Regions from separate parts of the Nitratireductor sp. WH36-1 genome, predicted to be linked through region 3. Evidence: riboswitches for the same ligand, from Rfam matches in the RefSeq annotation. Region 3 holds a riboswitch; each other region holds the start of a gene.
What was found. A riboswitch is a leader RNA that binds a small molecule or an ion and turns the genes downstream of it on or off. The one in region 3 is predicted to bind thiamine pyrophosphate.
Positions count from the first base shown of each region.

Region 1: linked by a shared signal. The riboswitch ahead of AC4PTT_RS19610 (YkoF family thiamine/hydroxymethylpyrimidine-binding protein) and the one ahead of thiC (phosphomethylpyrimidine synthase ThiC) in region 3 are both predicted to bind thiamine pyrophosphate.
Region 2: linked by a shared signal. The riboswitch ahead of thiB (thiamine ABC transporter substrate binding subunit) and the one ahead of thiC (phosphomethylpyrimidine synthase ThiC) in region 3 are both predicted to bind thiamine pyrophosphate.

Region 1 is NZ_JBZXDP010000002.1:88,230-95,594, forward strand. Features, by position in the region: gene AC4PTT_RS19585 (inorganic phosphate transporter) at 1-591, shown strand, start outside; gene AC4PTT_RS19590 (esterase-like activity of phytase family protein) at 670-1,593, shown strand; gene AC4PTT_RS19595 (ABC transporter substrate-binding protein) at 1,657-2,646, opposite strand; gene AC4PTT_RS19600 (ABC transporter ATP-binding protein) at 2,643-3,398, opposite strand; gene AC4PTT_RS19605 (ABC transporter permease) at 3,395-4,183, opposite strand; gene AC4PTT_RS19610 (YkoF family thiamine/hydroxymethylpyrimidine-binding protein) at 4,188-4,796, opposite strand; TPP riboswitch at 4,790-4,902, opposite strand; gene AC4PTT_RS19615 (DeoR/GlpR family DNA-binding transcription regulator) at 5,019-5,780, opposite strand; gene AC4PTT_RS19620 (phosphotransferase family protein) at 5,943-6,854, shown strand; gene AC4PTT_RS19625 (GcvT family protein) at 6,851-7,365, shown strand, end outside.
Region 2 is NZ_CM178970.1:693,541-700,905, reverse strand. Features, by position in the region: gene AC4PTT_RS03360 (TraB/GumN family protein) at 73-1,152, opposite strand; gene AC4PTT_RS03355 (tyrosine recombinase XerC) at 1,219-2,160, opposite strand; gene AC4PTT_RS03350 (ABC-F family ATP-binding cassette domain-containing protein) at 2,394-4,205, opposite strand; gene AC4PTT_RS03345 (thiamine diphosphokinase) at 4,209-4,856, opposite strand; TPP riboswitch at 4,950-5,111, shown strand; gene thiB (thiamine ABC transporter substrate binding subunit) at 5,149-6,153, shown strand; gene thiP (thiamine/thiamine pyrophosphate ABC transporter permease) at 6,192-7,365, shown strand, end outside.
Region 3 is NZ_JBZXDP010000002.1:610,093-617,457, reverse strand. Features, by position in the region: gene AC4PTT_RS22025 (thiazole synthase) at 1-419, opposite strand, end outside; gene thiS (sulfur carrier protein ThiS) at 421-618, opposite strand; gene thiO (glycine oxidase ThiO) at 602-1,576, opposite strand; gene thiC (phosphomethylpyrimidine synthase ThiC) at 1,580-3,397, opposite strand; TPP riboswitch at 3,511-3,635, opposite strand; gene argE (acetylornithine deacetylase) at 4,009-5,175, opposite strand; gene AC4PTT_RS22000 (tripartite tricarboxylate transporter permease) at 5,192-6,685, opposite strand; gene AC4PTT_RS21995 (tripartite tricarboxylate transporter TctB family protein) at 6,711-7,223, opposite strand; gene AC4PTT_RS21990 (Bug family tripartite tricarboxylate transporter substrate binding protein) at 7,252-7,365, opposite strand, start outside.

The sequences.
Region 1 (7,365 bases), 160 kb from region 3:
GACGCGATGCAGGAAAAGGCCATCATTCCGTTCTGGGTCATGGGGCTCGGCGCTGCCGGCCTCGCCATCGGCCTCCTGCTGTTCGGCCCCCGCGTCATCCAGACCGTGGGTGGGGAGCTGACCAGGCTGGACGCGATGCGCGCCTACTGCATCGCCATGGCGGCAACCATCACCGTGATCACGGCCAGCCAGCTTGGCCTACCGGTTTCCACCACCCATGTGACCGTGGGTGCCGTCCTTGGCGTGGGCTTTCTGCGGGAGTGGCTGAAGCGCCGCTATGCGCGGATCGTCAGCGATATCCGCGCACTGCATGCCGGTCGTGATGAGGCGGAATGCGACGCTTTCATCGCCCGCATGCAGGCAAGCCCCTTCGCGCAGCGCAGGGCCATGATCGATGCGCTGCGCAGGGAACATGCGCAAAGGCAGTCTGACGCCAGCGTGTGCGGCAGCACTGCGGCAACCGAACGGGGAGAAGCTCTCGTGAACCGGGCGCTGATGACCAAGGTACTGTCGGCCTGGATCATAACCGTTCCGCTGACGGCGCTCATCTCCGCCGTGATCTACTTCACCCTTCGCGGGATCATGCTGTGAGGCAGCGGGCGCTCCGGAAAATCCGGGGCGCCCCTGCCGTCTGCCAGAAGCATTTCCGCCAGAAATGAGGCCTGAACCTTGAGAACCATTCTTTTGACACCCCTCCTCGCCCTCGCCACCACGCTTGCAGTCAATGCCGAGCCGATGTCGGCGCGGGTTCTCGATCATCGGGTGATGCCCGAAATCGATGTGAACGGAGAGACGATGGCCGAGTTATCCGGCCTCGCCTACGACCCGCAGACGCAGACCGTTTACGCGGTTTCCGACCGGGCCACGCTGTTCAGTCTCGCCTTCTCGACCGATGGCGAGACGATTACGGCCCTTGAGCCGCAGGCGGCTGCGGCGCTGACAGACGCAGACGGAAGCGCGCTTGCCGAACAGGGGTTCGGGCCGGAAGCGCTGATGCTACGACCAGATGAAACGGGCGCTCTGAATTTCGCGATCCTGAGCGAAAGCGGACCGCGCGCCGCACTTTTCAAGCGTGACGGGGGATGGCTGGCAGAGATCGATCTGCCATCGGCGGTGCGTGACAGCAGCCGACAGGCGGGCAAGAACCGCGGCCTTGAATCCATCGCCCATCACCCGGAGCTTGGCCTTGTGACCCTGCCCGAAGAACCGTTTGAGCCCGCGCCGCGCACCGCGCACACGCTTTATGCGGAAGGTGGCGAAACGCTCTCGTGGTCGAGCGAGGATATCGGTGCGTCGCGGGTGAAGGCGATGACGGCGCTGCCCGATGGCAGGCTTCTGGTGCTGGAGCGCATCAAGGAAGACAAGGCGCTCGTTCCCTATCTGCGGCTTGTCGACCCGGCGGTCTGCGCGGCCGACACCTTATGCAAAACGCAGGCGGTTCGACTTGATGTTCCTGGTGTCGACGATGCGGATTTCGAAGGCATTGTCGCGGTCTCGCCGTCACTCTTTCTGCTGGTCAGCGATGACAGGATCAAGAAGGAGCAACGCTCGGTGTTTGCGCTGGTGGACGTGACGTTTCCGGCCATGCCCTGAATGAAAACGGCCCGAAAACCTCCTGAGGCTTTCGGGCCGTAAATCTCTGAACTGCGTCAGAAATTACTGCTTCTGGTACGCGTTGGTGAACCAGGTGTAGACGTCCGGCATTTCCTCAAGGCGCTTGCCGTCGGCATCGCGCATGACGCCCGCCTCGAACATGAACTTCGTGATGTTGCCGAACATGTCCGCATCGATGAGGCCGACCGGTTCGCCCTCGTCCTGCAGGTAGCCGCCATCCACGATGGCCTGCATGGAAGCGCGGACCAGCTCCGGGTTGGACAGCATGCCGCCGGTTTCGGCGATCAGCATCTCGGCTGCCTCTTCCGGGTTCTCGGCAGCAAAGGCATAGCCGCGCTGAGCCGCTTCAACGAAAGCGCGCGCGGTCTCCGGGTTGGCCTTCAGCCAGGTTCCGTTGCTGCCAAGATAGGTGGTGTGCTGATCCGGCACGCCGTAATCGGCATAGCGGAATGCGCGCTGCGGGCGGTCGAGGAGCACGGAGTTCACACCTTCCCAGGTGCTGACCTCAAGCGTGAAATCGACCGTGCCGTTGGCAAGCGCCTCATAGGCAGAGGTGCCGAGCGTGACGGTCTCGAATTCGCCCTTGCCGCCATCGTTCTGGATGATGGTGGAGATGAGGGCCTGCTCCCATGCGCTGCCGAAACCGGCATAGGTCATGCCATCGAGATCGGCCGGGCGCTGGATGTCTTCACGCTCGCCGTTGAAGACGAGACGGCCCGTCTCGTGCTGCATCACCGCCATGACGACCGTGAGGTCGGCGCCCGTGGCGCGCTGGCTGTAGAAGCCGATGGAGCTGAGAATGCCGAATTCGGCAACGCCCGTGGCGACCAGCGTGCCGGAGGACGTGTCGGTGTAGGGCAGGATTTCGACATCAAGACCGGCATCCTTGAACCAGCCCTTCGCCTGGGCGACGTAGAGCCCCACATGGTTGGTGTTGGGCGTCCAGTCCAGCGCGACGCTCAGGCGCTCCTGCGCCGTTGCCGGCAGCGCCATCGCGCCGAGCATCAGGGCTGCGGCTATCAGGCTTTTCATGGTCTTTCTCCTGTCTGACTGAGCAAGGTGTTCAAAAGATCTTCTTCCAGCGCACGGGCTTCGTCCGGCAGGGGCGCGCCAAGGCGCGGGCGCGGGGCGCGGACGAGGACCTCGGAAATCACGCGGGCGGGACGGCGCGACAGCACATAGATGCGGTCTGAAAGGGCGACCGCCTCGCGCACGTCATGGGTGACGAGCAGCGTGGTCCAGCGCGCGGCGCGCCAGCGGTCCTCCAGCCAGCGCTGCATCTGCGCGCGGGTGAGCGCGTCGAGTGCGCCGAAGGGTTCATCGAGAAGCTGTATCGGGCGGGCCTGAATGACCGTGCGCAGAAGGGCTGCGCGCTGACGCATGCCGCCCGAGAGTTCCGCCGGATAGCGCTGCTCAAAGCCTTCCAGCCCGAATTCGGCGAACAGCGGCAGCGCGCGGGCACGCGCCTCCGCGCGGGGCACACCCTGCACTTCCAGCCCCAGAATGACGTTGTCGATGATGCGTCGCCAGGGCATCAGCGCGTCGCGCTGCGGCATGAAGGCGAAGGTCTGGCCATCGCGCTTCAGCGGCGCGCCATCGCGCAGGATCTCGCCGCGATCCGGCGCAAGCGCGCCGGTGAGCAGGCGAAACAGGGTGGACTTGCCTGCTCCCGAAGGGCCGAGAATGGAGACGAACTCCCCCTGCCCCACATGCAGCGACACATCGTCGAGCACGGCGGTCTCGCCAAGCGTCACGCCCACATTGCGCATTTCAAGAGCGCTCATCGTGTCTGCCCCGCTTCACGCCAGCGCAGCAGCGCGCGTTGCAGAAGCGCCGAGACGCCGAAGAGCACCAGCGTCAGCGTGGAGCTGACCACGACCGCTGCCAGCATGAGATCCGGGCGAAAGCTGTTCTTGGCGTTGAGAATGACAATGCCGAGCCCGGCGCGCGCGCCGACATATTCGGAGAAGATCGCGGCGACCACGGCATAGGTGATCGAAATCCGCAGGCCGGCGAAGAAATAGGGCATGGCCGAGGGAAAGCGCGCCGCCCGGAACACTTTCCATCGCGACGCGCCCATGGAGCGCATCAGCGTTTCGATTTCGGGATCGGTGGATTCGTAGCCATCGACCAGCGCCACCAGCATGGGAAAGAAGGTGACGAGCGCCACGAGCAGGATTTTCGGTGTGAGACCGAAACCGAACCACAGGACGGCCAGCGGCGCGATGGCCACCAGCGGCAGGGTCTGGCTGACGACAAAGATCGGGAACAGCGCCCGCCGCAGCTTCGGCAGGAAATCGAGCGCCACCGAGAGGGCAAAGGCGATGCTGACGGAGAAGGCAAAGCCGGTCAGCGTCGCGCTCAGCGTCGGCAGCGTGTTCTCCCACAGGAGGCCGCGGTTGACGCCCATCTGTTCGATGACGCGCGAGGGCGCAGGCAGAACCAGCGGCGAAATGCCCGACAGCCGCACATAGATTTCCCAAAGGAGGATTGCACCGGCAACGCTTGCCAGAGCAGGCAAGCCGCGCACCAGCCGTCCGCCCGCAGGACGGGGCCGACCCTGAGACATGGGATCAGGCCGTGGAGGGGCTGTTGGCGGAAACGGTCAAATCGACCGTCACATGGCCTTCGGGCGGACCAAACCGGCAGAAAGCCTGTTCGAGCGTTGCGAAAACCGGGCCTGCATCGCCGGTGAGACGGCTGCAGAAATTCTTGGAATGATCGAAGACGCCGCTCGACTTCAGGAAGTCGATGCAGCCCATGATCTCCGCCATGTGATCGCCGGCGCCCATCACGTAAAGCGAAAACTGCGCGCGTGCGATTTCCGACGTGGTCTTTGCATTGGCCACCGCTGCAAGTGCCGCCTTCTGCCGTTCGGCGAGCGGCTCTGACGGATTTGCGAGTGCAGAGGTGCTGCAGATCGGATCGTCCGGCTCGCCGGGGCAGCCGCGCGAGAGCGTGGCGCGCAGCACCACATGATGGCGGGTGGATGCGGCGGCGACATAGAAATCGCGCAGCGCCGGAAACAGCACTTCGGGCGGACCGACGACGAGCGTGGAGATATCGTCGGTCTCGATCCGCAACCGGTCCCGGTAAGGATCGAACGCGGAGAGCGACGACATGATGACGTCGACGAAATTGTCGGTCATCGGATAAAGGGAAAGCTGCGCACCTGCGAACATGATTGTCCTCCTTGCTCCGCTGGCATTACCCAGATCAGCTTCTAGGGCCCGAGGATTTGCACCCTCATCTCAGCCGCGGCGATACGCGGCACCCCTGTGGATGCGCGGAACGAACCAAATCCCGAGACGGAAAGCAAGTTGATTGTGCAGGAACTGTTTCGTCGGAGAACAAATGTACAGCTTTCCCACAGGCGTGGTGCGCCGGCGGCCCGAACGCCCCCGTCAGGCGGGGCAGGTAACCGTCACATCGGCCAGACGGAGCGCTTCGGAAAGGTCTTCCGGCGGCATGCTGTCGACGATCAGCGAATCGACTTCGGCAAAGGAGCAGACGCGCACCAGCCCCTTCCGGCCGAACTTGGAAGCATCGGTCACGACAACCCGGCGGCGACCACGCGCCAGAACCGCGTTGCCGAACTGCGCCTCCTCCAGATCGTAGTCCATGATGCCGGTCATCGCGTTCACCGCGCCGGCGGAAATGATGGCGTGATCGACGCTGAAACGGCTGACGAACTCGATGGCGGAAAAGCCGAGCGCGGAGCCACTGTCGCTGCGCAGCTCCCCGCCGGCCATGTAGACCTTGTTGCCATTGACGGTCGCCAGCGTGCGGGCGATGTCGGATGAGTTGGTAACGACGGTCAACTGCCGGTGGTCCAGCAGCGCGCGCGCCAGAAGGCTGGTAGTGGTGCCCGTGTCGAGCATCACCGACTCGCCATCGCGGATCGTCGAGGCGGCCAGTGCGGCGATGGTCTCCTTGGCCTGCCGGTTCTCCCGCATGCGCCGCTCGAACGGCGCTTCGCTGACCACGGACGGCAAGGCGATGGCGCCATGCATGCGCACGATGGCGCCGCGCCCGGCGAGCACCTTCACATCGCGGCGAACGGTTTCCACCGACACCTCCAGATGCTGCGCCAGATCATTGACGCCCATTGTGCCCTGCTCTGTCAGAAGATCCAGAATCCGACCATGGCGGGGGGAATAGTTCATCTGCGTTGCCCTTACCGGTTGTGCCCGTTTATGCCCTATCATGACTGATTTGAAATTCAAGAAGATGCGAATCGGTCAAACTTCAACATTTTTCTGTTGACTTCACACAGATGCCCATCAATTCTTCCTCAAAATCGACAGCCAAAGGCTGCGGGAGGAGACATGACGGCAGCACGGGAAATCACCGCCCCGGGCTCTGATCGGATTGCGGCACTGCCCCTATGGCAGGGGGCAATCACGATAGAGCCGCTCGTCGGCGGCATCAGCAATGAAAGCTGGCTCGTTACCGACGATGCCGGCGGCCATGTGGTCCGTTTTGGCAAGGACTATCCCTTTCATCACGTTATCCGCGACCGCGAATTGATGACCGCGCGCGCCGCCGAGTTAGCGTCTCTTGCACCATCCGTCGAGCATGCGGCGCCCGGCGTCATGGTTTGCAGACATCTCAATGCGAAAACATACGGCGAAGCCGATGTGCGCGCCAACATTGAACGCGTCGCCAGGATCGTTCGCGATTTTCATCAGGACATGCCGCACCATGTTTCAGGGCCGGGCTTCATGTTCTGGCCGTTTCACGTCATCCGCGACTATGCGCGCACCCTGAAGGAAGGCGGGAGCCGGATGACGGAGCAGCTGCCGGCCTATCTTGCGCTGGCCGATGAGCTGGAAGCCGTACAGACGCCGCTTCCAATCGTGTTCGGTCACAACGACCTCCTGCCAGCCAACCTTCTGGATGACGGCAAGCGGCTGTGGCTGATCGATTTCGAATATGCCGGCTTCTCGACGGCGATGTTCGATCTGGCGGGGCTCTCCTCCAACGCCAGCTTTTCGGACGAAGAGTCCGAAGCGCTGCTCGGCTATTATTTCGACCGCACGCCCGATTGGGACCTGCGGCGTTCGCTGGCCTCCATGCAGTGCGCTTCGCTGTTGCGCGAGGCGATGTGGAGCATGACCTCCGAGCTTTATCTCGACGCGCCGGGCACCGACTACGTTGCCTACACGCATGAAAACCTCTCGCGGCTCGAGGCCGCACTGGACACTTTCTACACCCAATACGGACGCGCATCACGATGACCCAGACCCTGCCTTCGCATGCCCAGATCGTCGTCATCGGAGGCGGCATCATCGGCTGCTCGACAGCCTACCACCTTGCCCGCGACCACAAGGCCGACGTCATTCTTCTGGAACAGGGCAAACTGACATCGGGCTCGACCTGGCATGCCGCCGGGCTGATCGGTCAGCTGCGCTCGTCGGCGTCGATCACGCGCGTGCTGAAATACTCGGTGGATCTGTACAAAAGGCTGCACGAGGAAACGGGTCTGGAGACCGGCTGGAAAATGACCGGCTGCCTGCGGCTCGCCACCAATGAAGACCGCTGGACCGAGTTCAGACGGCTTGCCACCACCGCGCGCAGCTTCGGCATGGAGATGGAGCTTGTCGGGCCGGAGGAAGTGAAGCGGATGTGGCCGCTCATGGACACGTCCGACCTGATCGGCGCGTCCTGGCTGCCCACGGATGGGCAGGCCAGCCCGTCCGACATCACCCAGTCACTCGCCAGGGGCGCGCGCATGAACGGGGCGCGGCT
Region 2 (7,365 bases), on a different replicon from region 3:
ATCGCACTCCAGATGGCGCTCCCCAGCGCTGGCCAGACGATAACATGCAATTAGTTAGCCGGAACCCTGGAATTACAGAACGGGTTCGACCGCATAGCCCTCGGCGCGGAGCAACTCGATGAGGCCTTCCTCACCGGGCAGATGCAGTGCGCCAACGGCGATGAACGCCCTGCCCCGGTCGAGGATCGGCGCGGCCCGCTCGGCCATGGTTCCATTGCGCACCCTGATCATCGCCTCATCGAACGCGGCATAGTCGTCGCCGGCGCTTTCCTCCTGAGGAATCGCGACGCGGATGAGCGGCCAGAACATGCCTGTCTCGCCCTGCGCATAGAGTGCAACCATGGTCTCCATCACGTCATCAAGGCCATCGCCAAGCGCCAGCGTTTCCACCAGACCGCGCATATGCAGGTCGAGCGGCAGCGAAGCCATGGCGTCGAGCTGTTCGACAGCGGATTCGAGACCAAGCACCTCCTTGCCGGAGGCTTCCGCATCGGCGGCAAGCTTGATGTCGAGGATAGGCATGCCCGCTTCCTTGCGCTCAAGCTCACAGCCCGGCAGGGCGACAAGCGAAATCAGCATCCAGGGTTTCATCTTCTGGACGCTGGAAAAGGGCACGCCGCGCTCGGCCAGCGCCTGTGAAACCGCTTTGCGGTCTTCCTCGCTCAGATGATCGGCCAACGTTTCGTCGCCGGTGAACATCATCAGTTCAGGCCGCTTGAACATGGCGGCCGCCATTTTGGACTGGTCGAGAATGTCGGTCGTCTCGATCACGACACGCTCGGAGGCATCGAAAGCCGCCTGCGCGTCTTCCGTCAGCGTCACGACACGCGGATCGCTCATATGCATGGTGCCGAAAAGATAAGAGGGCTCCACGCCCTCCTTTTCGACCCGCCACAGAAGGCCACTGCCATTGGGCGTTTCGGCCGCCTGCCGCCGCACCTCTTCGAGCGCTGCGGGATTGTCCGTTGCGAGTTCGGTCAGAAGGTTCTTGCCCGCGCAGACAATCTCTCTGGACTTCGCCGGGGTGGCCGTGACGAGGCCGACGACAAGCGCGAGAAGGAGAAGCAACGGAAAGGCAGCCGCCAGCTGGAAGAGGCGGTCTGCGAACCGTTCGGCCATGGGAATGGCGGTGGCTTTGGCGTGCGTTTTCATGCGGCCACGCTAGACGCAAAACACGGCCAAAGCGTTAATCGAACCGCGCGGTTTCGAGGGAATGTTTCAGGCGCGCGGGTGGGCCGCATCGTAGATTTCCAAAAGCCGCGCCGTGTCCACACCGGTATAGACCTGCGTGGTGGAGAGGCTGGCGTGACCGAGCAGCTCCTGGATCGCGCGCAGATCGCCGCCACGCCCCAGAAGATGGGTGGCGAAGGAATGCCGCAGCGCATGCGGCGTCGCCGTTTCCGGCAGATTGAACGCCGAGCGCATGCGCTTCATCTCGCGCTGAATGATGGCCGGTTGCAACGCGCCCCCGCGCGCGCCGCGAAAGAGCAGCTTGTCGGCCTCACCATGCCAAGGGCAGAGACGCTGATATTCTGCAACCGCCTCGACCGTGACGGGCAGGACGGGCACGAGCCGCGTCTTGCCACCCTTACCGGTGATGCGCAGCGCACCCTGGCGCATGTCGGCAACCTGACTGCCCAGAAGCCCCAGCGCCTCGGAGATGCGCAGCCCCGCGCCATAAAGCAGCGTGAAGACGGCTGCGTTGCGCGCGGCGATCCATGGCTCCTCGGCCAGTTGCCCCGCGCCGGATGCGACCTTGCGCGCATCAACCGCCGTCAGCGGCTTGGGCAATGCGCGGGGTGCGCGCGGCGCTTTGAGCGCTGCTGCGGCCGCTGCATTCACAAGCCCACGGCGCTCAAGGTAGCGCAGGAAGGAGCGGACCCCGGCAAGGCCGCGACCGAGCGTGCGCGCGCCGGCCCCGTTGCCACGCCGAAAGGCGAGGAAAGCGCGCAGATCCGCCGGGCGCAGTTCGGCGATGTCGGAGAGGCCCGGCGCATCGCCGCAATGGCCGGTCAGGAATTGCAGAAACTGCCGCGTGTCGCGCTCATAGGCATCGACGGTGAGCGCGGAGAGACGCCGCTCACCGGCAAGTGCGTCAAGCCATGCGGTGCGGGCCTTCTGAAGGTCGGGCTTTGCGGAAATGAGAAATTCCTGGTTCATGGGAAGCATTGTGAACCAGTCTGGTTAGCAGCCGGTGAAGGCGTGCGGGATGACAGCTTCCTTCTCCCCGCTTGCGGGGAGAAGGTCCCGGCAGGGGGATGGGGGGCTGACGCCGCGCTTGATAAGCTCGCAGTGTTGTGGGTTCGGAAAGGTTGGCGCTCGCCCCTCATCCTCACCTTCTCCCCGCATGCGGGGAGAAGGGGGCCCTGAAGTTGGTGCTTCAGCAAAAACCGCTAAGCGCCTTCGATTTCCTCGCGCAGCATTTCGAGCTCGAGCCACTCTTCTTCCATCTTCTCGCTGCTGGCGCGCGCGTCGTCCAGCTCCTTGGAAAAGCGCTGAAAGGCGGCGGCATCGCGCGTGTAGAGGTTGGGATCGGCGAGCTTTTTCTCCAGAGCCGCAATTTCGTCAGCCAGCTCATCGAGCTTCTTCGGCAGGGTCTCCAGTGCGAATTTCTGCTTGTAGGAGAGCTTCTTCGAAGCTGCCCTCGGCGCACCTGCATTGCCGGCTGACCTGGTCTTCTGCTGCTCTGCCGTGCGCGCCTTGCGCCGCTCCAGCTCCTCGCCCTTGCGCTGCGCCATCATGTCGGCATAGCCGCCGGCATATTCGATCCAGCGGCCATCGCCGGCCGGCGCAATGGTGCTCGTGACCGTGCGGTCGAGGAAGTCGCGGTCATGGCTGACGAGCAGCACGGTGCCGGGGAAGCCCTCGACAAGCTCCTGCAGGAGATCGAGCGTTTCCATGTCGAGATCGTTGGTCGGCTCATCGAGCACGAGAAGATTGGCCGGGCGGGCCAGAAGGCGGGCGAGCACAAGCCGCGCGCGCTCGCCACCGGAGAGCTCGCGGATGGGCGTGCGCGCCTGCTCGGGCTTGAACAGGAAGTCCTTCATGTAGGAGACGACATGCCGCTCCTGCCCGTTGACCACGACGCTGTCGCCACGGCCATCGGTGAGGAAATGAGACAGGGTCTCCAGCGGGTCCAGTGCACGTTTCTGGTCCAGAATGGCGATTTCCAGATTTGCGCCCAGCCGCAGTGAGCCTTCGTCCGGGTCGAGCTTGCCGGTCAGAAGATTGATCAGCGTCGTCTTGCCGGCTCCATTGGGGCCGACAAGGCCAACACGGTCGCCGCGCAGGATGCGCGTGGAGAAATCCTTCACCACCTGAAGCCCGTCATAGGACTTGGCGAGGCCCTTTGCCTCGATGACCAGCTTGCCGGACTCGGCGGCGTCGCTGGCCGTCATGGTGGCCACGCCTTCCGCACCGCGATGGCTGCGGTGCTTCTCGCGCAGCGCATGCAGCTCGCCCAGACGGCGCACATTGCGCTTGCGGCGCGCGGTGACGCCATAGCGCAGCCAGTGTTCCTCGCGCTCGATCTTGCGGGCAAGCTTGTGCTGGTCGCGCTCTTCCTCTTCGAGCACCTGATCGCGCCAGTCCTCGAAATGGGCAAAGCCCTTGTCGAGCCTGCGCGTCACGCCACGGTCGAGCCAGACGGTTGCGCGGCTGACGCGTTCGAGAAAACGACGGTCATGCGAGATGGTGACAAGGGCTGAAGACGTGCGCTGCAGCTCTTCTTCCAGCCATTCGATGGTGGCGAGGTCGAGATGGTTGGTCGGCTCGTCCAGCAACAGCAGATCAGGCTCGGGCGCAAGCACCCGGGCGAGCGCTGCACGGCGCGCCTCGCCGCCCGACAGCGTTGCCGGGTCTTCATCGCCGGACAGGCCCAGCCGGTCGATGACCAGCGCCACGCGGTTGATGTCGTCCGCCGGGCCGAGACCGGCCTCCACATAGGCGCGCACGGTCGAAAAACCCTGCCAGTCGGGCGACTGGGGCAGATAGCGCACGGTCGCCGTCGGCTGGCGGAACACCTCGCCATCCTGCGGCTCCACGAGGCCGGCGGCGATCTTCAGAAGTGTCGACTTGCCGGAGCCGTTGCGCCCGACCAGCGCCAGCCGCTCGCCGGGGCCAACCATCAGCGATGCGCCATCGAGCAGCGGCGTGCCGCCGAAGGTCAGGCGAATGCCATCAAGCTTTAAAAGAGGCGGCGCCATGGATCAGTGTTCTCCGTCGTTGGAAAGATGGGCGACCAGAAGCGCCCTGCCCTCTTTGAGGGTAACCGCGAGTTCGCCATCGACCACATTGGAAAGGGTCAGCGACGAGCCGAAAGGAACCTCGACCGCATCGAGCGGCCATTTGGCCCCTTCCACGGTGAGGCCGGAAAGGGCCGAAAAGCCAAGGATCGAAAACAGCGTTTTCTGCGGATAGTCGAAGCGATGGCGTTTGCCGGGCAGCAGCGGCACGCCTTCCTGCACGCCGCTTGTCAGCCGCGTCTTAATGCCCTGTTCTGAAAGCTGAAGCGCCTGCGCGAGATGCAGGAACATGTGATCGGGTCGCGCGCCGCCGAAAGCACCCACGAGAACGAGGCTCGTCGCGCCCGCTTCCAGCGCTGCGGCGATGGCGAGTTCCCCGTCCGTCTTGTCCTTGTCGGCGGGAAAGGCGCGGCGCGGCACCCGGGCATAGGCCTCGGCCATGCCGTCCGGCTCGGAATCGAAATCGCCGACCCACAGCTCCGGCATAACGCCCAGAAGCGCTGCGTGACGCATGCCTGAATCAGCCGCGATGATGCGGCTGTCGGCGATTTCGGCATCGAGTGCCGGCGTGCGTGTGAGATCTCCGCCCAGGAGAAGGGTAAACAGGCTCATGCTCGAGGCCCATATCATGCCGGCGGGCAAGCGCCAACGGCGTTCGCGCCATTCCGCCTCTTGCGCCGGCCCCTGCCGCGCCCTATTTTCCCGGTCGCTCTAACGGGGTGCCGGCGGATTGCCGGCTGAGAGGCCCAGTGGTTGAAACGGATGCAGCTTTGCCTTGATCAAAGGAAAGCCGCATCAGTGGAACCCGGCCAACCCGCTGAACCTGATCCGGTTTGCACCGGCGGAGGGATTAGACGCTTTTCGCACAGCGCCTCATTCCCCAACCAAACGAGAGGAGGCGCAGATGCGCGCGACCACCCTGCTTTCCACCATGGCGCTTGGCACGCTGGCCATGGCCGGCCATGCGGCGGCCGAAGACAAGCTCACCGTCTACACCTATGAGAGCTTCACCTCCGACTGGGGCCCCGGACCGGCGGTGGAGAAGGCGTTCGAGGCGGAATGCGGCTGCGACGTGGATTTCGTTTCCGTGGCCGATGGCGTGGCGCTTCTGAACCGCGTGAAGCTCGAAGGCAAATCGACCAAGGCCGACATCGTGCTCGGTCTCGACAACAACCTCGTGCACGAGGCCCGCGAGACCGGCCTGTTTGCGCCCCATGGCGTCGACATCGGCAGGGTGAACGTGCCGGGCGGCTTCGAGGACGACACGTTCGTTCCGTTCGACTACGGCTATTTTGCCTTTGTCTATGACACCGAGGCCATCGAGACCCCGCCGGCAAGCCTGAAGGAGCTGGTGGAGAGCGACAGCAATCTGAAGATCGCCATTCAGGACCCGCGCACCTCCACGCCGGGCCTTGGTCTGCTGCTCTGGATGAAGGCCGTCTATGGCGACGACGCAGCTGACGCCTGGGGCAAACTGCAGGACAAGGTGCTGACGGTGACGCCGGGCTGGAGCGAGGCCTATGGCCTGTTCACCAGCGGCGAAGCGCCGATGGTGCTGTCCTACACCACCTCGCCCGCCTATCACCAGATTGCCGAAGATTCCGAGCGCTACAAGGCGACGGGCTTTGAAGAAGGGCATTATCTTCAGGTGGAAGTGGCAGCACAGACCGTGAAGGGTGCGGAAAACCCGCTAGCGCAGAAATTCCTCGCCTTCATGACCGGTCCCGGCTTTCAGGACGCGATTCCGGAGACCAACTGGATGTTCCCGGCCGGCGAGACATCGCAGCCGCTCAACCCGGTGTTCGACACTCTGGTGAAGCCGGGCGAGACGCTCGAATTCTCATCGAAAGAGGTGGCGGAAAACCGCAAGGCCTGGGTCGATGAGTGGCTTTCGGTGATGAGCCGCTGACCGTTTCGCGCGCGCCCGACATGGAAAGACGCCCCCTCATGGACAGGCGTGTCGCTGCGGGACGGCTTGCGCTGGCCGCTGTCGGCCTGCTGATCGGCGGGGCCTTTGCGGGCCTTGCCGTGGAGGCCCTGCAACAGGGCACGGGCGCGCTTGCGGCTTTCGACGCCTATCTGCTGCGGATCGCCCGCTTCACGCTCTGGCAGGCGCTGTTATCGACGCTTTTATCGGTCGTGCCGGCGATCCTTTTGGCGCGCGCGCTGGCGCGCCATCCCGCATTTGCGGGCCGCGCCTTCATTCTGCGCCTGTTTGCTGTGCCGCTTGCGCTTCCCGCCATTGTGGCGGCGCTCGGCATTCTGGCGCTTCTGGGAAGAGCGGGGATTTTCGCGCCTTTCCTGTCCGTGCTCTTCAATGAGCACTGGCCCGGCATTTACGGGCTTTCGGGCATTCTGGTCGCCCATGTCTTCTTCAATCTGCCGCTGGCCACGCGCCTGTTCCTGAACGCGCTGGAAAGCGTGCCCGCCGACCAGTGGCGTCTTGCGGCCCAGCTTGGCATGGGCGCGCGCGCCTCGTTCCGGTTTCTCGAATGGCCGGCCATGCGCGCGGCCCTTCCCGGCATTGCCGGCCTCGTCTTCATGCTGTGCGTGACCTCGTTCACCATCGTCCTGCTGCTTGGTGGCGGACCGCGCGCGACAACGCTGGAAGTGGCGATCTATCAGGCGCTGCGGTTCGACTTCGATCCGGCGCGCGCACTGGTGCTGACGCTGGTGCAGCTGGCGCTGGCCGGCGGCGTTGTTCTGGCGTTAAGCCGGCTCGGCGCGTCGCTCAGCGGCGATGCCAACCTGCCCGTCGCACCGCGCCGCATTGTCTGGCACACGCCATTGGAGACGGTTCTCAACACCGTCATCATCGTCGCGGGGCTGCTCTTCGTCGCCGGACCGATGGCTGCGACCGTGATCGCCGGTCTGAAAGCGGATCTGGCGCGGCTTGCCACCGAGAGCGCGGTGTTTTCGGCCACAACAACCAGCCTGCTTTTCGCCAGCCTCTCCGCGCTTTTATGCCTGGTTCTTTCGCTGGCGCTGGTGGCGGCACGCCGGGCGCTCGAAATGAAGCGCGGCGCACTGCCTGCGGGCCTGCTTGAACGCGCCACCGACAGCGGGGCGGCGATGGTGCTCATCATTCCGCCGCTGGTGATCGGTGCCGGCTGGTTCATTC
Region 3 (7,365 bases):
CGTTCGGCCACCACCAGATCGTCGGTCGTGTAGGGAAACACCCTGAAACCCTCGGCACTCAGGATGCGCGCGGCTTCCACGAGGCCAAACACGTCCGGCTGAAGCGTGTCATGGTGGCCGATCACTTCGAGCTTGATCCAGTCCGTGCCGAAAAGCTCGCGTGCCATCTGCGCCGTGGTCACCGCTTCCTTCACCGAGTGGCATCCGGCCGTGTTGGGCAGAACCCGCACGCCCAGTTCCCGGATCAGCTCCCAGAACTGCCCGCCAGTGCGGTTTCCCGCCGTCTCGCGTCGCAGCGACACGGTCACGATATCGCAGGCCGAAGCCCGCACCGCCTCGGCCATGATGGCGGGGGAAGGGTATTGCGCAGTGCCCAGCAGAAGCCGCGATGTCAGCGTTTCGCCGTAGAGCGTCAGCATGTCAGCCTCCCTGCATGGGCGAGAGGATTTCGATCCGGTCGCCTTCATCGAGCGTGCAGAGAACGCGCTCTCCCGCCGGCACCAGTTCGCCATTACGCGCCGTGGCGAGAAAGTCGGGCGCATAGTCGAGTTCATCGAGAAGGGCGGCAAGCGTCGTTGCCGTCACGCGCTGCTCCTCGCCATTAACCGTGAGCTTCATTCAGAGCCTCCACGCGTTCGTTCAGGATCAGGGCCGCCGCCTCCTGCGCCATTGCGGGTGAGAGCAGAAAGCCATGGCGATAAAAGCCGTTCACGCTGATTCCCTCCCGGGTCTGCTTCACCCGCGGCAGATTGTCGGCATAGGCCGGGCGCACACCGGCGCCCGTCTCCACGATCTTCGCTTCCGCAAAGGCCGGGTGCAGGCTGTAGGCCGCGTTCAGGAGTTCCATTGTCGAGCGGGCGCTGATCGGCCCGTCATCATCGCTTTCGATCATCGTCGCACCGACCATGAAGTGATGCCCCTCGCGCGGCACGATATAGACCGGAATACGCGGATGAAGCAGACGCACCGGGCGTGAAAGGCTGATCTCTTTCGTGCGCAGCAGAAGCATTTCGCCGCGCACCCCGCGCAACCCGTCGTCAGCGGCCGCCATGCCGGTGCAATCGGCAATCCTGTCCGCCTCAACCGGCGTATCATTACCGTAAGCGAAGCGTACACCTGCCGCTTTCAACCTGGCGATCAGCGCCGTCATCGCCCGGCGCGGGTCGAGATGCGCTTCGTCCCGGAAGAAGAGCCCACGCCGAAACCGTCCGGCGAGATCGGGCTCCAGTGCGGCCACGCCGCCGCCATCCAGCCAATCATGGCCGCCCGTGCGGGTGGCGAAGCGGTTGAGTTCTGCTGCATCGCGCGCAGGCGCGACCACCAGCGTTCCATTGCGCAACACATGGCCGGGCAGCGCCGTGTCCCACCAGTCCGCAGCAAGGCGTCCCAGTGTCAGAACCGGCTCCTCCGCGCTCTCGCGCTCGCACCAGGGCGCAAGCATCCCGCCGGCAAGCCATGAGGCGCTGCCCGCCGGTCCGGTGCGAACGTCGCAGACAGTCACCTGCGCGCCCGCCCGGACAAGCTCATGGGCCAGCGTGAGGCCGGCAATGCCGGCCCCGCGAATGAGGACATGCATGGGTCAGTCCCCGTTCTCCGCCGCCACCTGGTCGAGCGGCATGTAGAGATCGCCGCCCTCGCGGAACTTCTCCGCCATCTTCGCCATCCCCTCCTTCTGCGCCTCGGCGCGGATATCGTGGGAAATGCGCATGGAGCAGAATTTCGGGCCGCACATGGAGCAGAAATGCGCCACCTTGTGCGCCTCCTTCGGCAGGGTCTGATCATGGAAATTACGCGCCGTTTCCGGGTCCAGCGAGAGGTTGAACTGATCCTCCCAGCGGAACTCGAAGCGCGCCCGCGAAAGCGCATCATCGCGGATCTTCGCCGCCGGATGCCCCTTGGCGAGGTCCGCCGCATGCGCTGCGATCTTGTAGGTGATGACGCCTGTCTTCACGTCATCGCGGTCAGGCAGGCCCAGATGCTCTTTCGGCGTGACGTAGCAGAGCATGGCCGTGCCATACCAGCCGATCATCGCCGCGCCGATGCCGCTCGTGATGTGGTCATAGCCCGGCGCAATGTCCGTGGTGAGCGGCCCAAGCGTATAGAACGGGGCCTCGCCACAGACCTCGAGCTGCTTGTCCATGTTTTCCTTGATCTTGTGCATGGGCACATGACCGGGGCCTTCGATGATAACCTGACAGTCCTTCTCCCAGGCGATCTTCGTCAGTTCGCCCAGCGTTTCCAGCTCGGCAAACTGGGCTGCGTCATTGGCGTCGGCGATGGAGCCGGGCCGCAGGCCGTCGCCCAGCGAGAACGACACGTCATAGGCGCGGCAGATGTCGCAGATTTCCGCAAAGTTCTCGTAGAGAAAGCTCTCCTTGTGGTGGTCCAGGCACCACTTGGCCATGATCGAGCCGCCGCGCGAAACGATACCCGTGACACGGTCGACCGTCAGCGGAATGTAGTGCAGGCGCACACCCGCATGGATGGTGAAATAGTCGACGCCCTGTTCGGCCTGTTCGATCAGCGTGTCGCGGAACACCTCCCAGGTCAGGTCTTCGGCAATGCCGTTCACCTTTTCCAGCGCCTGATAGATCGGCACGGTGCCGATCGGCACGGGCGAATTGCGGATGATCCATTCGCGGATGTTGTGAATGTTGCGGCCGGTCGACAGGTCCATCACCGTATCGCCACCCCAGCGCGTCGCCCACACCATCTTTTCCACTTCCTCTGCCATGGAAGAGGTGACGGCGGAATTGCCGATATTGGCGTTGATCTTCACGAGGAAGTTGCGGCCGATGATCATCGGCTCGGCTTCCGGGTGGTTGATGTTGGAGGGGATCACGGCCCGGCCGCGCGCCACCTCGTCACGCACGAATTCCGGCGTCACGAAATCGGGGATCGATGCGCCAAAGCTCTCGCCGTCGCGGGCAAGCGCGGCCTTGGCCTGCGCGCGTCCGAGGTTTTCGCGGATGGCGATGAATTCCATCTCCGGCGTGATGATGCCGGCGCGCGCATAGGCGAGCTGCGTGACGGCCTTGCCGTCCTTCGCTTTCAGCGGCTGATGGCGAATGGGAAATTCCGGCGTCAGCCGGTCGCCGGTGGCAAAACCATTGTCTTCCGGTTTGACGTGGCGTCCCTCATAGGCTTCCACGTCGCCGCGCGCCTTTACCCAGGCTTCGCGGATGCGCGGCAGGCCCCTGTCGATCTCGATCAGCATGTCGGGATCAGAGTATGGGCCGGAGGAATCGTAAACGGTCACCGGCGGTTCGCCGGCGCTTGGATGCACGGCGATTTCGCGCATGGGCACGCGAATCTCGGGGTGAAGCGTTCCGGGTTTGTAGACCTTGCGCGACGCCGGCAACGGGCCGGTGGTTACGGTCGGGGCAAATGCGTCCATGGGTTCAGAGCCTCCTCTGCTCGTTCAGCAATGGAGACCCAGTTCGTGCCGAGAGGAGGAAGAGCTGTGACGTTCCTGTACGGAAACGGTTTTCGGCCGCGATAAGCCTGTGACCCGCCAAGCATGCACCATCCCTACGCCAGTATGAACTGGATCAGGTTCATCGGGTCACTGCGCTGCATGGAAAACCATGCCAGCAGAATCTCAGCCCCTTGGCGGGACCCCCCAGGTGAGGCTTTAGGGTGGGCGAAGGCGGTGCTGCTTGTCAAGCAGGCTGACGCGGTTGTGCAGAACTCCGCGTCAGGGAGGGCCGGCCGCGCTGAGCGGCCGGGCCGGAATGCTTAGGGTCAGGCCCCATTAATATGGCCGCAATGGTCGGCCTGATTTGTGCGGATACGCGAAGCAAGGCCGCAGGAAGACTTCACGTCTTTCAAGGCTTTGCGACAAAGTAGCCCGTGCAAATCAGGCTGATCCGAAGGACGCTCGATAGACCGGCGACCTGCCGCGTCAAACCCCTTGACCGGGGGAAGACCCCGCTCTGCGGGCTTTTCCTGGCATCTCTTGGTCTATCGAACGCCATTGCGGTCATATTAATGGGTCCTAACCCTAGGTCAGGCCGGTTCGGTGACCTTCCGGGCGACCTTGCCCAGGAAATCGAGGCAAAGGTCCAGCTGCTCGATGGCAACGAACTCGTCGGGCTTGTGCGCCTGGCGGATCGAGCCGGGGCCGACGATTACCGACGGGATGCCGCCGATGGTCTCGAACACACCGCCTTCCGAACCGTAGGACACCTTGCCCGACCACTCCGGCATGATGTCGCGGAAGAAGGCGAAGCCGTCGGTCGACGTGCTGTCGCCCATCGCCGGATAGGCGAAAATTTCTTCCCATTCGATGCCGGTTTCGGCGCATTTCGCCTGCATTTTCGGCAAAATTTCTTCGTTTGCGCGCTTTTTCAGAGATTCCAGTTCGGCCCGCGCATCATGGGTCGGCAGGCTGCGAATCTCGAAGGTGAAGCTGCACAGATCCGGCGTCACATTGGTGGCGACGCCGCCGGAAATCATGGTCGCCAGCATGGTCGAATGCGGCACCGTGAAGTCGCGGTCGAAGGGGCCTTCCTCGCCGATCTGCTCGCCGCGTTCGGCGATCATCGAAACGATGCGCGCCGCATAGTCGATGGCGTTGACATGATCGGGCGCGAAGGAGGAGTGGCCGGACGTGCCATGCACATGGCAGCGCATGGCGATCTTGCCCTTCTGGCCGGTCACCAGCGTCATATCGGTCGGCTCGCCGATGATCGCCAGCATGGGCGGCACGTCGAGCGCGGCCAGCCATTCGGCGATGGCCGGCGCACCGAGGCAGCCCACTTCCTCGTCATGCGAGAAGCAGAGCCAGACCGGCCTTTCCAGCTTCGCGGCTGCCAGCTGCGGCACCATCGCCATGACACAGGCGGCAAAGCCCTTCATGTCGCAGCTTCCGCGGCCATAGAGCTTTCCGTCGCGCTCGGTCAGGTCGAACGGACCGGAGGTCCAGCCCTTTTCCAGCGCCGGCACCACATCGGTGTGGCCGGACAGCACGACGCCGGGAACGTCGGCAGGGCCGATGCGGGCGATCAGGTTTGCCTTCTCGCCCGTCTCGTCCAGCAAAATGACCGGCTCGATGCCGTATTCCCGCAGGAACGCCGCCATGTGGTCGATGAGCGGCCGGTTCGAGTAGCGGCTCGTCGTATCGAAGGCGACCAGATCCTTCAGGCGGCTCTTGGCATTCTCAAGCAGTGACATGGTGGACTTTTCGGCCTCAGGCATTCTGTGCAGCACGGTTCTCTCGGTATTTTTGCCACTCCCGGCGGATCGTCAGGCCGACGAAGAACACGATCAGACCTGCGAAAATCCAGGAAATGGCGGACTGGAAGAAGACGGACGGGTCACCGCGCGAAATGGCCAGCGCGCGGCGCAGATTGTCCTCGAACATCGGCCCCAGAATGAAGGCGATCAGGAACGGCGCCGGGGGGATGTTCAAAAGCAGCATGATGAAGCCGACCACGCCCATGATGAGCAGGACGGTGACGTCGAACATGTTGCTGGAAATCGAATAGATGCCATAGACGCACAGCATCAGGACCACAGGCGTCAGAAGCACCTGCGGGATCGACGCGATGTGCGAGAAGAAGCGCACCGTCAGCTTGCCCGCACCGAACAGCAGAACCGAGGAGAACATCATGCCGATGAACAGCATGTAGACCTCGTTCAGATTGTTCTGGAACAGAAGCGGGCCGGGCGTGAGGCCCTGGATCATGAACGCGCCGAGCATGACGCCGGTGATCACGTCGCCGGGAACGCCGAGCGCCAGAAGCGGGATCATGGTCGCGCCGCAGCAGCCATTGTTGGCCGATTCAGAAGCCGCGATGCCCTCCAGCTCGCCCTTGCCGAAATTCTCGCTGTTGGGGGAGGAGCGACGCGCCTCACCATAGGAAAAGAAGGCGGCGGCCGACGGCCCGATGCCCGGAATGGCGCCCAGAATCACACCGATGAAGCTGCCGCGGATGATGGATTTCACGGAGCCACGGAATTCCGCCAGCGTCAGCCGGTTGTCGCCAAGTTTCATGGCCTGGCCATGGTTTTCCTCGCGGAAAACGATGAGACGCAGAAGCTCGGGCAGGGCGAACAGACCGATCAGAACGGGTGCCACGGAAAGGCCACCCTTCATGTCCTCGGTCATGGCGAAGCGGAACGAGCCGTACATGTCCTCGCCGACGGTTGCCAGAAGCAGACCGAAACAGGCCGACACGACGCCGAGCAGCAGCGAGCCGCCGGAAATGGAGGCGACCATGGTCAGCGCGAAGGCCATCAGCATGAAATATTCCGGCGGACCAACGCGCAGCGCCAGAAGCGCCAGCGGGGCCGCGAGGAAGATCAGCGAAATGTTGGACAGGAAATCGCCGATACAGGACGAGATGAGCGCCATGTTGAGCGCCTTGCCGGCCTTGCCCTTCTGGGCGAGCGGCCAGCCATCAAGCACCGTACAGGCGGCGGACGCCGTGCCCGGCGTCTTGATGAGGATCGCCGAGATCGACGCGCCATAGGTGCTGCCCTTGTAGAGCGCAACGAGCAAAAGAATGCTGGTGACGGGCGACAGATAGAAGGTGAAGGGCAGGGCGAGCGTCACCGCCATGGTGCCGGTCATGCCCGGAATGGCGCCGATGATTACACCGGCCAGGATGCCCGCGCCCATGGCCAGCACATTGGCCAGCGTGGCGACGGATTCGAATGCGAAAAGAAGATCGTTCCACATGTGTTGAGCGGTCCTGGTGGCGTTCTCAGTTGAAGGTGGGGAAGATGCCCCAGCTCCCCTGAGGGAAGGGCGTGTGCGTTACATTACCGAAGAAGAGCTGCAGGCCGAGCGGCAGCAGGACGGCCAGCGCAAGCACTGCGACCCAGCGCGACGAAGCTCCGGCGAGAATGAAGGCAGCGAGCGCCAGCAGCATCGATGACGGCAGAAAACCGAGGCGCGGCGCAAGAAAGACGAAGCCTGCAAATGCGGCGAGCGCCAGCGCGAGCCGGATCAGCCGGTTGCGCCATTCCGCAGGCGAGGCAGGCGAATATTCCGCCTCTTCCGGAGCTGCACGCCCGCCGCTGAGAGCCACAAGCACCATCGCCAGAATGCCGAGCGCGAGGCCCAGAATGGAGACGGTGCGCGGCCACATGTCGGGCGGGGGCGCGAAGCCTGGAATGAAGGAAGGACGCGGCACGTGGATCGGGATCAGTGCGAAAAGCACCACGCCGAAGAAGAGGGCGATCAAAAAGCCCCGGAGCATTCCCTTGTTCAGCATGCCGCGTCCTCCTGGTTCTTAAGTTGGCTTACTGAATGTAGCCGAACTCGCGGGCGAGCCCGTTGAACAGCTCGTACTGCGACTTGGCATAGGCAGGCATGTCTTCCTTGCCAGCCGTGGAGATGGAGCCGCGGCGCTTGGC